Regions from separate parts of the Mesorhizobium sp. CA4 genome, predicted to be linked through region 3. Evidence: riboswitches for the same ligand, from Rfam matches in the RefSeq annotation. Region 3 holds a riboswitch; each other region holds the start of a gene.
The links. A riboswitch is a leader RNA that binds a small molecule or an ion and turns the genes downstream of it on or off. The one in region 3 is predicted to bind cobalamin.
Positions count from the first base shown of each region.

Region 1 (3,270 bases), on a different contig from region 3:
TTCAGGCCGGCGCAACCCTGCCGTGATTGACAATCGCCGGGGCAAGCGCATCCTCCTCCGCCATCTCTTACAGCGCCGCGCGTTCTTTGAACGCGCAAAGGACGCTGTAAAACTTTAATTCGGCGCATGATCCTTTCCGAAAATCGATTCCGATTTTCGGGTCATGCGCGGGGTGTGGGAGTCGGGGCCATGTGGGACTTCAGCATTGGCCGGTCTGTGTCGATCATGATGCGGACATGGCCGTTCATCATCTTTCGCATGATCGTCTATTTCGGCATCACAGGCGCCTACATCATGGCGACCGGTACCGGCGCCAGCGTCGGTTATGGCGTCGGGCACATCTCGACCAATCCCGACGGTCCGATGTCCTTTGCGCTGTGGGGCGGGGTGGTCGGCTTCGGGGTCGTCTCGATCGCCGTCTACTGGATCCGCGAATACATCCTCTATGTGCTGAAGGCGGGTCATATCGCCGTCATGGTGCATCTGATCGACGGTCATGACGTTCCCGACGGCCAGGGCCAGATCGCCTATGCGAAGGAAGTGGTCACCCAGCGCTTCGCCGAGGCCAACATCCTTTTCGTCGTCGACCAGCTGGTCAAGGGCGCCATCCGCGCCATCACCGGCCTGATCGGCGGCATCGCCGCCTTCCTGCCCATTCCGGGACTGGGCGGCGTGGTCAGCTTCATCAACACGGTGATCCGCCTGTCGCTGACCTATGTCGACGAGATCATCCTCGGCTATAACATCCGCATCAGTTCGAACTCGCCATTCGAGACGGCAAGACAAGGCGTGGTGCTCTACGCGCAGAACGGCAAGCACATGGTCAAGAACGCCGTCTGGCTGGCGGTGATCATGTGGGGCGTGTCCTTCGTCATCTTCCTGTTGATGCTGGCACCCGCGGCCGCCATTCTGTGGGTAATGCCGGGCCAGCTTGCCGGCTGGGCTTTCGTGCTCGCCATCGTCTTTGCCTGGGCCTTCAAGGCAGCCTTCATCGAGCCCTTCGCCATCGCCTCCCTGATGCAGGTCTATTTCGAAGCCATCGAAGGGCAGGAGCCCAATCCCGAATGGGACCGCCGGCTCGCCGAGACCTCGTCCAAATTCAGGGAACTGCGCGACAAGGCGCTGGGCTCTTTCGGCGCCGGCTCGCGCTGGGATACCCCGAGAGCCGCCTGATCATGGCTCTGATGGGCCGCCAAGCTTTGCGATTGCCGATTTGAGCGGCGCCTCGCCGGCGCCGCGAAACGTCTCGCTCATGACCAGTTCGGGCAGCGGCAGGCGCTTGCCCCAACCATGCGCCTCGAGGTCCGGCTTCGGCGCGAAAGCCGAGACGCGGCCGACGCAGAGATAGGCGATCGGCGTGACATGCTCCGGGATCGACAGAAGTTGCTTCAGCGACTCGGTTTCGATAATGCTCACCCAGCCGACGCCGACACCTTCGGCCCGCGCCGCCAGCCAGAAATTCTGCACCGCGCAGACGGTGCTGTAGAGATCCATCTCCGGATTGTGCCAACGCCCGAGAGGCGAGTCCTTCGAGCGCTTCCGGTCGCAGGTGATGCACAGATTGAGCGCGCTTTCGCAGATGCCTTCGAGCTTCAGCTTGCGATAGAGCGCCTGCCGCTCCGCCTCGATCGCCGGCAGTTCCTGCTCGCGCGCGGCGAGAAAAAGGTCAAGCACCTCCCGCCGTCTCGCGGGGTCGCGGATGACGATGAAATTCCAGGGCTGCATATAGCCGACAGACGGCGCATGATGCGCGGCGGTGATGAGCCGGGCCAGCACATTGTCATCGAGATCGTCGGGGACAAAATGGCTGCGCACGTCGCGCCTGGTGAACATGGCCCGGTAGACCGCGTCGCGCGCCAATTGGTCAAAGTCGCCGCCACTCGCGGCGATCGCTGCTGCTGTCATCGCTTTTCCCCTTGCGATAAACAGTCCCCCGCCTGACCAAGCGGAAGACCATGTCTGCCGGGCCGGTCTTCTGGCTCGGGATCGTCCCGCATCCGGCGCCTTCCCGTCTTCGACAGTGGCGTTTGCCGGCGCGGTCCCCCTTACAGTGTTGGGCACGCCACGGAGTTCAACCGTGTTCCCGATTCTCCCGCGTCGCGGGCACCAGGCAGCGAGGAGACCTTACAGCGAAGCCCGGCACCCGCCAATGGCATTAGCGACACGGCAAGACGCGATTTTCCCCAGCCATTCGGCCTGCCAAACATGGTCATTGCGGTCATAGGTCCCTAGATTAGGCGCCATGGCCACCCGTCTCTACACGCATCCGATCTTCCTCGAACACCTCACGCCGCCCGGTCACCCCGAGCGGCCAGACCGCCTGCGCGCCATCGAGCGCGTGCTCGACGACGAGGCGTTTTCGGCGCTCGACCGCGTCAAGGCGCCGGAAGGCGACGAGAAAACGATCCTCTATGCGCACCCGGAGGATTTCGTCGAGCGTGTCCGCGCCGCGATCCCTGAGAGCGGCATCGTCTCGATCGACGCCGACACAAGCGCCAGCCCGAAAAGCTGGCAGGCCGTGATCACCGCGATCGGCGGTGCCAACGCGGCGGTAGACGACGTCTTCGAGGGCCGTGCGGCAAACGTCTTCGTCGCCGCTCGTCCGCCCGGCCATCACGCCGAAAAGACCACCGCGATGGGCTTTTGCCTGTTCAACACGGCGGCGATCGCCGCCCGCTACGCCCAGAACAAGCATCAGGCAGAACGCGTTGCCATCGTCGATTGGGACGTCCATCACGGCAACGGCACCCAGGACATCTTCTGGGACGACCCGTCGGTCCTCTATTGCTCGACGCACCAGATGCCGCTTTATCCGGGCACCGGCGCGAAGAGCGAGACCGGCGCCGGCAACATCGTCAATGCGCCGCTGGCGCCGCAGACCGGCAGCGATCTCTTCCGCGACGCCTTCCTGTCGCGCGTGCTGCCGTCGATCGACGCGTTCGCGCCGGACCTGATCATCATTTCCGCCGGCTTCGACGCGCACCATCGCGACCCGTTGGCCGAGATCAACCTGACCGAGGACGATTTCGACTGGGCGACCGGGCAATTGATGGAACGCGCCGGCCGCCACAGCGGCAACAGGCTCGTCAGCCTGCTGGAAGGCGGCTACGATCTGCAGGGACTGGCATTTTCAGTCGCCGCTCATGTCGGGCGGCTGATGAAGGGATAGAGTATGGCATTGGAAGGCAATGAGGACGTCAAGGCGATGAGCTTCGAACAGGCGCTCGATGCGCTGGAGAAGATCGTCGATGATCTTGAGCGCGGCGACGT
Region 1 is NZ_JAIUHK010000008.1:43,380-46,649, forward strand. It holds gene LB528_RS08885 (hypothetical protein) at 190-1,173, shown strand; gene bluB (5,6-dimethylbenzimidazole synthase) at 1,174-1,905, opposite strand; cobalamin riboswitch at 1,948-2,126, opposite strand; gene LB528_RS08895 (histone deacetylase family protein) at 2,243-3,169, shown strand; gene LB528_RS08900 (exodeoxyribonuclease VII small subunit) at 3,173-3,270, shown strand, end outside.
Region 1: linked by a shared signal. The riboswitch ahead of bluB (5,6-dimethylbenzimidazole synthase) and the one ahead of LB528_RS07630 (DUF1636 family protein) in region 3 are both predicted to bind cobalamin.

Region 2 (3,270 bases), on a different contig from region 3:
GCTGGCACAGGATCCACGACGCGCTGCTGCGCACCATCTCGGCATCGATGTCGGAGATCAGCGCCTTCGCGTTGCGTTCGGCAGAGGGCATCGTGGCCATATAGGTGAGCAGCGCCTTGGCGGTGGCGAGATAGGCGTGGCTACATTCGTTGAACGGGCTCTCTTCCTCGCCAAGACTTCCCGGCATCAGGCCCCAGAGGCAGTAGGTGAATTGCAGATTGCCGTGATTGTAGAGCCGCCGGAAGGTCGGGTCGGTCACGGTCTGGCGTTGGGCAAGGTCCAGGATGTCGCCTCGGTAGCGCGCAATCACCACCATCTGGCCGTGGGTCAGGCTGGGGATCTGTATGCCTGGGGGAGGCGGGGCCGACGAGCCGCTATGCGCTTGCGCGGATGTGGCGGCCAGAAGTGCGAGCAGCACCGAAACCGAGCAATTCCAGGAAAACTGTGCTGCGGTTTTCCGTCCGGAATTGCGAGAAAACAAAGGGCCAAAGTGGCTCGGCGGTCCTACCCACCGGTGAGCCATTTTGGCCGCCAGGGCGCGAAACCGTGGCGGCCAGCGCATCGGATTCAGGCGTAGCGGCGTGCCGGGCTGCGCTGGTCGCGCACCGCGACCACGCGCTCGGCAGCCGCGCCGAAGCCGAGCCCAACGACGGTCCACAGCACCAACTGGATGCCGAGCGAGGCGACGCGGAACTGCCACAGCACGGTCGCCGAGAAATTCTCTGGCACTTCGTTGATATCCGGCAGCGCCGCCTTCACCAGCGCGAAGACGACGAGGAAGGCGAGACCCGCGACGATCGAGGCGTTCCAGGCGCCGAGCCGGTTCCACAGCCGCTGCGCCAGGCCGACCGCCGCCACCATCGCCGCGATCGAGACGACGATCATGATGAAGAACAGCTCGGTGCGGTAGCCGATGGTCTCGGCATTGCCTACCGCCGGCGGGTTGGCCGGGTATTTGAGACTCGGAACCACGATCGCGGCAAGGAAGCCGAGCAGCGCGATCAGCGCCGAGGTGCCGCGCGGACCGAGCGAGCCCAGACGGCCATAGGCATAGGCGAAGACCAGCGAGAACAGCCCGCCAAGGGCGGCGCCGTAGACCAGCACGCCGGTTGCGAGACCGATGCCGGCCTGCGTGGTGCGGCTGACCATCTCGGGTTCCGGCGCCACACCGGCTGCCTGCGCCTGCTGGTCCTCGAAGGCGATCGCCTTGTCGACCTGCGGCTCGCCATAGACGCGCGCGAAGGCGAACGCCAGAATCCCCGCAACCAGCCCGACAAGCATGCCGCGCAGCAAAAGTTTTCCGACCATGTCACTAATCCTTCTGAGCAATTCCAGGAAAAGTGCTTAGCGGTTTTCCGTTCGGAATTGCGTTAAGCCAACCAAGCAATTCCAGGAAAAGTGCGTAGCGGTTTTCCGTCCGGAATTGCGTTAGATCAGAATCGAAAGGGGTTCAGCGATGCTGAACCGCTTTAGTGGCAGGGGAAGCCGAGCAGGTGGCGGCCATCATGCACGAACTCGTGCACATAGGTGCCACGGATCAGCGACGTCGCGCCTTCTTCCGCGCCGACGAAATAGATCGCCATCATCAGCATCAGGCCGGCGAAGATGGCCCACGGCAGAAGCTCGCGAACCGGAATCGCAACCGGACCGTAGCTGGGGGCGAAGGTGGTGTCGGACATATTGACCTCCCGTGGGATACTGCGTCCCGTTGATCGAACAATGCTGCGGAATAAGGCCTGACTTTCGGCTGGTGCCGATCACAGTGGCGCGACCGTGCCGGACTCGCACCGGCTTCCAATCCCGTATAGCGCTAAAACACTTGTCAGCACTTCGTTCGTCTGTCAACGACATGCAATGGCCAATACGGCTTCGCACGGCCGAAATTTCACTAGACCACGGAGTTTTGGGATGCTCGCCCGCCTGACGATGATCGCAAGCGGCGCGACGCAGGCCACGCGCAAGGGTCGTTTTCCAAGTGACGAGGCGCCGGAGCCGCGGGCCTTCGAGCGTGCCGGCGCGCTGGCCGCTTCGCTGCGCCGCGCCGACCGCGTCTGGACGAGCCCGGCGCTGGCCGCGCGTCAGACGGCCGACGCGCTCGGCCTTGACGCGACGGTCGAGCCGTTGCTTGCCGAGCAGGATTTCGGGCGCTGGGCCGGCAAAAGTTTCGAGGAGGTGCAGGCGGAGGATCCGGAAGGCATGGCGGTATGGCTTTCCGATCCGGATGCCGCACCCCATGGCGGCGAGTCGCTTGCCGCGGTGGCCTTGCGCGGCGCGGCACTGTTGGAGCGCCTGGCTGCCGAGAGCGGCCACACCATCGCGCTCACCCATGCCGTGCCGATCCGCGCCGCCATCGTGCATGTGCTGGGCGCACCGCTCTCCTCGGTCTGGAAGATCGACCTCGAGCCGCTGTCGCTCACCGAATTTCGCAGCGACGGCCGCCGCTGGGTGCTGCACGCGAGCGGCGTGGTCGCCGGCGCAATATAACGCTGGATAACCGCTCACCTGCCGACCAGCGGGCGAGCCTCGCCGTTTCAGCAATCGCTAACGGAACGGAAACGCCTCGCTGCTATGGTGCGGCCCCGTGGCGAGGAGAGCCTTGCCCGAGGAGTCCGCTGCCCATGGCCGAATATCCCGAGACCGAGCGCCGTCTTCATGCGCGCGAATTCGTGCTCAAGGAAGCCACGATCATCGCCAACGGCGTCCGGATCGGCTGCACGATCAGAAACCAGCACGAGCAGGGTGCGGAATTGCGCGTGGCCGCCGATATGGGCATCCCCGAACGCTTCCTGCTCGAGGTTCCGGCTGACGACACGGTCTATCGCGCTTTCGTGCGGTGGCGGCGCAACGACCGCGTCGGCGTGGCGCTCTACAGCAACGCGCCGAAGGACTGACGCGCCCCGACCATCGAAGCGGTGCCGCTGCTGCTCGACAATCCGGTGCGCGAGTTCGTCAAGAAAGACGGCGAGAGGGTCGCCTAGATGCCGCCGGATTGATCCAGGTCGCCTCAATGTGCCGTGTGCGCCGATACCCGCGATGCCGGCCAAGCGCTTGCGGTATTCGGCCGATGTCACGCCGACATGGCGCGAAAAAAGCGTGGGCGCAGCGTGTAGGCGGACGGCCGAACTTTACATTTTTGTAAATTGCCCTCGGCGGTTAATTCGCGATACGGCTCGCCAGCGGTTCGGCTCGGATATCCGCGTGATGGGTACTTCCGGATGAACGGGCCGAGTCGAATTCAACTTGGGAGAACGCTATGATTCGCAAGGTTCT
Region 2 is NZ_JAIUHK010000021.1:90,679-93,948, reverse strand. It holds gene LB528_RS18340 (hypothetical protein) at 1-418, opposite strand, end outside; gene LB528_RS18335 (CbtA family protein) at 568-1,308, opposite strand; gene LB528_RS18330 (CbtB domain-containing protein) at 1,470-1,679, opposite strand; adenosylcobalamin (AdoCbl) riboswitch at 1,680-1,823, opposite strand; gene LB528_RS18325 (histidine phosphatase family protein) at 1,909-2,484, shown strand; gene LB528_RS18320 (PilZ domain-containing protein) at 2,619-2,891, shown strand; gene LB528_RS18315 (hypothetical protein) at 3,254-3,270, shown strand, end outside.
Region 2: linked by a shared signal. The riboswitch ahead of LB528_RS18330 (CbtB domain-containing protein) and the one ahead of LB528_RS07630 (DUF1636 family protein) in region 3 are both predicted to bind cobalamin.

Region 3 (3,270 bases):
CCCACGGGAACAGGAAGGCGACCTCGAGATCGAAGATGATGAACAGGATCGACACCAAGTAGAAGCGGATGTCGAACTTCATGCGGGCGTCGTCGAACGAGTTGAACCCGCATTCATAGGCGGAAAGCTTTTCCGGGTCGGGATTGCGGTAGGCCACCAGGAACGGAGCAACGATGAGTGCCAGACCGACGATCATCGCCACGGCGATGAACAGCACGATAGGCAGGTACGAACTTAGGAGTGCGCTCATGCGGCGACTTTCCTTCGGTGGGGGCAGTTCATTTTGATTACAGCAACGAACTCTAATGCGGAAGCGTGACAGATTAACCGCTGAACCGTTTTAACGGGCCCATGCTGCAACGCGGCGAGGGTTAGCGCAGCGGTTTCGGTGACGCAAGTCAAACCTTGTTCAAATCGCGGCCCTGGACGGCTTATCGGAAGAAACTGGTCCGATCCGCTCCTGTTTGATTTCCTTCGCTTTTTACTCCACTTTTCTCTCCTGACATATCTCCCGCCATTTGCCTGCTAGCATGGCCGGAATCACGGCTGAAGATCTAACGGACGATCGGGGCAAGGACACCTGATGAAGGACAAGATTTCGCTGGCCATGGCGAGGCGCATTGCGCTCGGCGCGCAAGGGTTCAACGACCCTCGCCCCGCAGGAGTTCCGGATCGCCGGCACCTTGCCCGGGTGCTTTCGCGAACCGGCCTTCTGCAGATCGATTCCGTGAGCGCGGTGGTGCGCGCGCATTATATGCCGCTCTATTCGCGTCTCGGCCCCTACCCGCTTACGCTGCTCGACAATGCCGCGGTCACCCGCAAGCGCGCCGTGTTCGAATACTGGGCGCATGAGGCGTCGTTCCTGCCCGTCGAGACCTATCCTCTGATGCGCTGGCGCATGCAGCGCGCCGAGCAGGGCGACGAGATGTATCTCGGCCTGGCGAAATGGGGCCGTGAACGCAAGGAAATGATCGACGAGATATATAGAGAGGTCGCTGATCGCGGTCCGATCGCCGCCTCCGATATCGATGGCCACAAGGGCAATGGCGGCTGGTGGGGCTGGAGCGAGGCCAAACACGCGTTCGAATGGCTGTTCTGGGCCGGACGCATTACGACCGCCTACCGCCGCGGCTTCGAACGCTATTACGACCTGCCCGAGCGCGTTTTGCCGCAGGCGGTGCTCGACCTTCCCGTACCCTCGGTCGAGGACGCGCATCGCGAATTGCTGCGCATCTCAGCCCGCGCCCACGGTATCGCCACCTATGGCGACCTGCGCGACTATTTTCGACTCGCGCCGGGCGACACGAAGGACCGCATCGAGGATTTGGTCGATGCCGGCGAATTGCTGCCGGTGAAGGTCGAAGGCTGGGACAAGACCGCCTATCTCCACAAGGACGCCCGTTCCCCGCGCCGGATAGAGGCGCGCGCCCTGCTCGCCCCCTTCGATCCCGTCGTCTTCGAACGCACCAGGACGGAGAAACTCTTCAATTTCCGCTACCGCATCGAGATCTACACGCCGGCCGAAAAACGCCAATATGGCTACTACGTTCTGCCCTTCCTGCTCGGCGATCGGATCGTCGCCCGCGTCGATCTGAGAGCTGACCGCCCGGCCAGCATCTTGCGCGTCCACGCCGCCTATGCCGAGGCCGGCGCCCCGCCCGAAACGGCCGCCCAGCTTTTCGATGAGCTGAAGCAGATGCAGGGCTGGCTCGGCCTGGAGTCGATCGAAGTGACGCCGGCCGGCGACCTCGGACCGGCGCTGGCCGACATCAAGGTGTCGTAGCTGCGCGTTGACAGGGACCTAACCGTAAGCCTAAATCCTGACCCAGACGGTCTTCTCCCGGCAAAGGGAGGAGCCAAGAGGGAATGCGGTGCGGGCCAACACCCAAATCCGCGGCTGTCCCCGCAACTGTAAGCGACGAGCCTCTGCCGAAAACCACTGGGATGTTCCCGGGAAGGCGGCATTCAGGGCGACGACCCGTGAGCCAGGAGACCTGCCGTCTGAGACTTTAAGTATCCGAATACCCGGCGGGTTTTCCGGGCAAGGAGCATGGTTTTGGATCGCAACGGCAGTTTCCCGGCAAACAGTGCGGATAATCCGTCCGAGCCCGACGCTTTGGCCGGTGTGACCGTCATCGTCTGCTCATCCTGCCGCGACGAGACGGGTTCGGATGCGCATCCGCGCGCCGGTGCACTGCTTGCCGAAGACACGCGTCGGGCTGCCTCCGGCGAAAAGATCAGCATCCGTACCGTCGAATGCCTCGGCAACTGCAAACGCCGGCTGAGCGCCGTGCTGCTGCGCGACGGCTGCTGGAGCTACGTCTTCGGCGATCTGAACACGACCAGCGGCGCTGATCTCGTCGCCGGCGCAAAGCTCTTCGCCACCTCGACCGATGGCCTCATCCCCTGGCGCGGCCGGCCCGATTCCCTCAAGCGCGGCCTGGTTGCCCGCATCCCCCCTCTCGACATGCTGAAGGACTGACCATGACCGCATCCGTTTCCCGTGTTCCCTGCACCGTCGTCACCGGCTTCCTCGGCGCCGGCAAGACGACGCTGATCCGCAATCTGCTCGAGAACGCCAAGGGCAAGCGGCTGGCGATCATCGTCAACGAGTTCGGCGATGTCGGCATCGACGGCGAGATCCTGAAAGGCTGCGGCGTCGACTCTTGTCCGGAAGAAAACATCGTCGAGCTCGCCAATGGCTGCATCTGCTGCACGGTTGCCGACGATTTCGTGCCGGCGCTCGACCAGATCCTGTCGCTCAACCCCAAGGTAGACCATATCCTGATCGAGACCTCGGGCCTCGCTCTGCCGAAGCCGCTGGTGCAGGCATTCCAGTGGCCGACGGTGAAGAGCCGCGTGACGGTCGACGGCGTCATCGCCGTGGTCGACGGCCCGGCGCTCGCCGACGGCCGCGTCGCCTCCGATATGGATGCGTTGCAGGCGCAGCGTGCAGCGGACGATTCCCTCGACCATGACGATCCGGTCGAGGAGGTGTTCGAGGACCAGATCGCCTGCGCCGACCTGATCATCCTGTCGAAGAGCGACCTGATGGATGCGGCGGGCTCCGCCCGCGCCAACGCCGTCATCGGCGAGCATGTCGCGCGCGCCGTCAAGGTCGTGCCGACAGCGCAGGGCAAGGTTGACCCGTCCGTGCTGCTCGGCCTCGGCCTTGCGGTGGAGGACGACATCGAGAACCGCAAGACCCATCACGACGACGAGCTCGACCATGAGCATGATGATTTCGATTCCTTCGTCCTCGACATTCCG
Region 3 is NZ_JAIUHK010000006.1:187,145-190,414, reverse strand. It holds gene LB528_RS07640 (NADH-quinone oxidoreductase subunit A) at 1-250, opposite strand, end outside; gene LB528_RS07635 (winged helix-turn-helix domain-containing protein) at 584-1,783, shown strand; cobalamin riboswitch at 1,814-2,017, shown strand; gene LB528_RS07630 (DUF1636 family protein) at 2,057-2,482, shown strand; gene cobW (cobalamin biosynthesis protein CobW) at 2,485-3,270, shown strand, end outside.